2 regions of the Cellulosimicrobium sp. BMG9.22 genome follow, and region 2 is predicted to be linked to the other one. Evidence: predicted binding sites of a transcription regulator. Region 2 holds the regulator's gene; the other holds the start of a gene.
The links. The regulator HspR, encoded in region 2, represses chaperone genes until heat shock. The targets are predictions, from matches to a motif close to AAGTTGAGTCNNNNNGACTCAACTT.
Positions count from the first base shown of each region.

Region 1: clpB (ATP-dependent chaperone ClpB) is a predicted target of HspR. The motif match lies at 1,215-1,239, and genes of this name have one in related genera.

Region 1 covers NZ_JBZGBY010000004.1:106,324-108,771, reverse strand. Annotated here, with positions in the region: gene clpB (ATP-dependent chaperone ClpB) at 1-1,165, opposite strand, end outside; gene AC4H2H_RS04650 (LppM family (lipo)protein) at 1,435-2,448, shown strand, end outside.
Region 2 covers NZ_JBZGBY010000013.1:20,629-23,076, reverse strand. Annotated here, with positions in the region: gene AC4H2H_RS10620 (hypothetical protein) at 11-808, shown strand; gene AC4H2H_RS10615 (DUF1540 domain-containing protein) at 906-1,214, opposite strand; gene AC4H2H_RS10610 (heat shock protein transcriptional repressor HspR) at 1,379-1,774, opposite strand; gene AC4H2H_RS10605 (DnaJ C-terminal domain-containing protein) at 1,843-2,448, opposite strand, start outside.

The sequences.
Region 1 (2,448 bases), on a different contig from region 2:
CGGGGAGCTGGCGGCCGGTGATGTACCGGTCGGAGAGCGACGCCGCGGCGACGAGCGCGGAGTCGGCGATCGTCACCTTGTGGTGCGCCTCGTACCGCTCCTTGAGGCCGCGCAGGATCGCGACGGTGTCCTCGACCGACGGCTCGCCCACGAAGACCTGCTGGAAGCGCCGCTCGAGCGCCGGGTCCTTCTCGACGTGCTCGCGGTACTCGTCGAGCGTCGTCGCGCCGACGAGGCGCAGCTCGCCGCGGGCCAGCATGGGCTTGAGCATGTTGCCGGCGTCCATCGCGCCTTCTCCGCCGGCACCGGCCCCCACCACCGTGTGCAGCTCGTCGATGAACGTGACGACCTCGCCGTCGGAGGACCGGATCTCCTCCAGGACGGCCTTGAGCCGCTCCTCGAACTCACCGCGGTACTTCGCGCCCGCGACCATGCTCGCGAGGTCGAGCGACACGAGGCGCTTGCCCTGCAGCGACGTCGGCACGTCGCCCGCGACGATGCGCTGCGCGAGACCCTCGACGACAGCCGTCTTGCCGACGCCCGGCTCGCCGATGAGGACGGGGTTGTTCTTCGTGCGGCGGCTCAGCACCTGCACCACGCGCCGGATCTCCGAGTCGCGCCCGATGACCGGGTCGAGCTTGCCCTCGGCGGCCACGGCCGTGAGGTCGGTGCCGTACTGCTCGAGCGCCTTGTACGTGCCCTCGGGGTTCGGGCTCGTCACGCGCGCGCTCCCGCGGACGGCGGGCAGCGCCGACCGCAGCGCGTCGGCGGTCGCGCCGGCCTGCTGGAGGATCGTCGCCGCCTGCGACGACCCGGCGGCGATGCCGAGGAGCAGGTGCTCCGTCGACACGTACTCGTCACCGAGGCCCTGCGCCTCCTTGGACGCGTTCTCGAGGACGACGGACAGGGCGCGCGACGGCGTCGGCTGCGCGACGGCGGACCCGCTCGCCGTGGGCAGCGCGACGAGCGCCGCGCGGACCTTCTGCCCGATCGCCTGCTTGTCCGCACCGACCGCGTCGAGCAGGCCGACGGCGACCCCGCCGTCCTGCGTGAGCAGCGCGGCGAGGAGGTGGGTGGGCTCGAGCTGGGGGTTGCCGGCGGCCGACGCGGTCTGGATCGCCTCGCCGATCGCCTGCTGCGACATCGTCGTGAACTTCGTCTCCATCAGTGCTCCGGGTGCTCGAAAGTCTGGTCTGACCAGTGGAACGACTCCGAAGTTGAGTGTATTCCGCTCAACTTCGATCCGTCAGCCTCGGACGCGTCGACGAGACGTGCTGCCGAACCTGGGGTTGTGGGCCGTTCCGGTGTCCGATCCGGGGACAACCCCGGGTTCGGCGCGTACGGCGTCGCCCGACCGGATGAACTCCCGCCGCATTCCGTCTCAAATCGGCATCGAACCTCGCTTCGGGCACTGATCCGCGACATGCTGGGCGGGTGACCTCTCCCGCCCTGCGCAGACGACTCGGCCTCAGCGCCCTCTTCGCCACCCTCGCACTGTTCCTCGCCGGGTGCATGAAGATCGACATGAGCTTCACCCTCAACGAGGACGACACGGCCGACGGCAGCGTCATCATGGCGATCTCCGACGAGACCGCGGAGGCGCTCGGTCAGGACCCGCAGGCGCTGTGGGACCAGCTCGGTTCCGAGGCGGAGGGCTCGCTGCCCCCGGGGGCGACGCAGGAGCCGTACGCCGAGGACGGGTACACCGGCACCCGCCTCACCTACACGGACCAGCCGGTCTCCGAGATGTCGACCGGCGGCGCCGACGAGCTGTCGATCGCGCGCGAGGGCGACGAGTTCGTCGTCTCCGGATCGATGGACATGTCCGACGCGGAGTTGGGTCTCGACGGCGCCGACCCCGAGTCCGAGTCCGACGAGATGACCCGCCAGATGATGGAGGGCTTCGAGGTCGTCATCGCGATCACCTTCCCCGGCGAGATCACGGAGACCAACGGCGAGGTCGACGGGAACACGGTCACCTGGCGTCCTACGGTCGGCGAGGTCACCGAGCTCTCCGCCCGCGGCTCGGCCATCGCCGACGGATCCGCGGGGAGCGAGTCGACGGACGGGTCGACCGACGGCACGACGGACGAGGGCACCGACGACGGCACGACCGGCACCACCGACAGCGCGGACTCAGGTTCCGGCTCCGAGTCGGGCTTCCCCTGGTGGGTCCTCTTCCTCGTCGGCGGGATCCTGCTGCTCGGCATCATCGGCCTCGTGCTGTGGCTCGTGCTCCGGTCGAAGCCGGCGCACGACGATCAGGCGAACGCGTTCCAGCAGGGCGCCTACCCGGCGCAGCCCGGCCAGCAGGGTCCCTACGGCGTTCCGGGCCAGCCCCAGCAGGGCCAGTACCCCGGTCAGCAGGGTCAGCCGGGTCAGTACCCCGGTCAGCAGGGCCAGCCGGGTCAGTACCCCGGTCAGCAGGGTGGGTATCCCGGTCAGCAG
Region 2 (2,448 bases):
AACTCACGTCATGACGAGAGCGCTCGCCCGTCTCCTCTACATGGACCTCCTCCATGGGTACGCCGCGCCTGCCCCCGAGGCGCTGCGCGAGCGCTGGCGCGCCGCGAGCCTCGAGTGCGTCTGGCTACGACCCGGCGACTGGTACCACCCGGCCGTCGACGCGCTCGCCGAGGCCGTGACCGAGCGCCGCGACGTCACGCCCGCGGCGGAACGCCTCGGTCGCGCACGCGGGGAGGCGGGCGTCGGGATCGGCGAGGCGATCGACGACGTCGCGTGCCTGTACCGCGCGCAGACCCGCGAACCGGACCTGGCGCTGCTGCGCGCCGTCGCGGTCGGGTGGACCGAGGGCTACGAGTCGATGCCGCTGACTCCCGAGGTGGTCGACCCGGGGTCCGGGCTCGCGACCACGCAGTACCTCGTGCAGCGGCTGCGCGAGACCTACGGGGCAGCGCAGCGCGCGGGGGTCCGGCCGGCGGACACGCACGGCCTGCTGGTCGTCGACGTCGCGCTCGACGAGCTCACCGGGTGGCAACGCTTCGCCCGCTCCGCCGCGATGGGTCGGGCTCTCACCCAGACGTTCGGCGAGGGGCACCCGATGGCCTCGCTCGGCAACGGGCTCTTCGTGGTCCTGGGCGAGCGCAGCTCCGACGACGACGCGCTCCGGTCGGAGCTGCGGCACCGGATCGACCGGACGGGTCTCGCGCTGGGCGTCACGGCGATCCTGCGCCGCCCGCCGCGCCTGTGGTTCGAACCCCTCCCCGGGACCCACGCGGCCGTCGTCGACCTCATCCACACCCTGGAGCGTTGACGCGCCCGGATCGCGCACGTCCCGGCACGACGAACGCCCCGTCCCGCGCGGGCGAGCGCGCGGGCAGGGGCGTCGTCGGGCGTCGTCGTGTGAAGGGTCAGCGCGGCGTGAAGGTCAGGCAGTCCGCGCTGACCTCGCTCGACGGCCCCGCACCCACGCGGATCGACGGCGCCGAGCACTCGAGTGACTCGTTGTGGACGCACTCCGTGCGCTGGCAGGCACCGACGTGCGCGAGGACCTTCTCGAGCCCGCCCTTGGTGCCCAGCGGGATGAACGTGGCGCACTCGGCGTCGCCCACGTGACCGGCGATGGTCACGGCACCGGCGTGGCACCCGTGGTCGTGGTTGTAACCGCACCCGTCGATCGAACACTCGACGACCTGGGGCATCTCCATGAGGCTGCTCATCGCGATCTCCTGTCTGCACGGACCCGGGGGGCTGGGCTCACCTCCACGGTATTCCCGGGATTGCACGTTGTATAGCAAGGAAGGCCTGGCTAAGAAATGCGCGAATGAATGGTAATTAGCGCATGCCATTCTTGCGGAATGATCTGAGGGACCAGAAGACCGCGTCAGTCCGCAGGACCCGCCGGCCTCCAGATGACGAGCGCGCGCGCCTCGGAGTGCTCGACGTACGTCTCGCGCAGTGCCTCCTCGACGCCGCGCCGCACGCTGCGCCCACGCGGCACGACGACGACGTCGCCGCTCGCCGCCGCCGCGAACACGCGCCCGCCGGGCTCGACCCGCGCGGAGAGCGCCTCGATGCGCCGCTCGAGCCGTTCGACCTGGGACTCCAGGGCGAGGATGCGCTGGATGCCCGCGAGGTTGATGCCCTCGTCGTGGCTGAGCCTCTGGACCTCGAGCAGCTTGGCGACGTCGCGCAACGAGTAGCGCCGCCCACGCCCGGCGGTGCGGCGCGGCACGACGAGGCCCAGGCGGTCGTACTGGCGCAGCGTCTGCGGGTGCATGCCCGCGAGCGCTGCCGCCTGGGAGATGACGAGGACGGGCGCGTCCTGGTCGACGTCCGCCACGTCGCTCACTCCGCCGCCTGGCGGGCCAGGTCTGCGCGCACGTCCTCGCCGTCCGTCTCGGCGGCGAACGTCTCGACCGCCTCGCGCGCCGCCTTGGAGAGCTTCTGCGGCACCGCGACCTGGACGGTGACGAGCAGGTCGCCGGTCGCCTTCGCGGTCTGCACACCACGGCCCTTGACGCGCAGGGTGCGGCCCGAGGGCGTTCCGGCGGGCACCTTGACGCGCACGGTCGAGCCGTCCAGAGTCGGCACGCTGATGGTCGCCCCGAGCGCGGCCTCGGCGAACGTCACGGGGACGGTCACGCGCAGGTTGGCGCCGTCCGCCGCGAACACCGGGTGCGGCGTCACGTGGACGGTGACGACGAGGTCGCCGGCGGGACCGCCGGCCATGCCCGGACGGCCCTTGCCGCGCAGGCGGATCTTCTGGCCGTCGCGCACGCCGGGCGGGATGCGCGTGGTGACGTTCCGGCCGTCGACGGTGAACGTGACGGTCGACCCCTCGACCGCCTGGCGGAAGGGGAGCGTCGTGCTCGCGGCGACGTCGGACCCGGCGCGCGGCCGGGGGCCGCCACCGAACTGCTGGCCCGCGCCGGCGCCGCCGAACATGGAGCC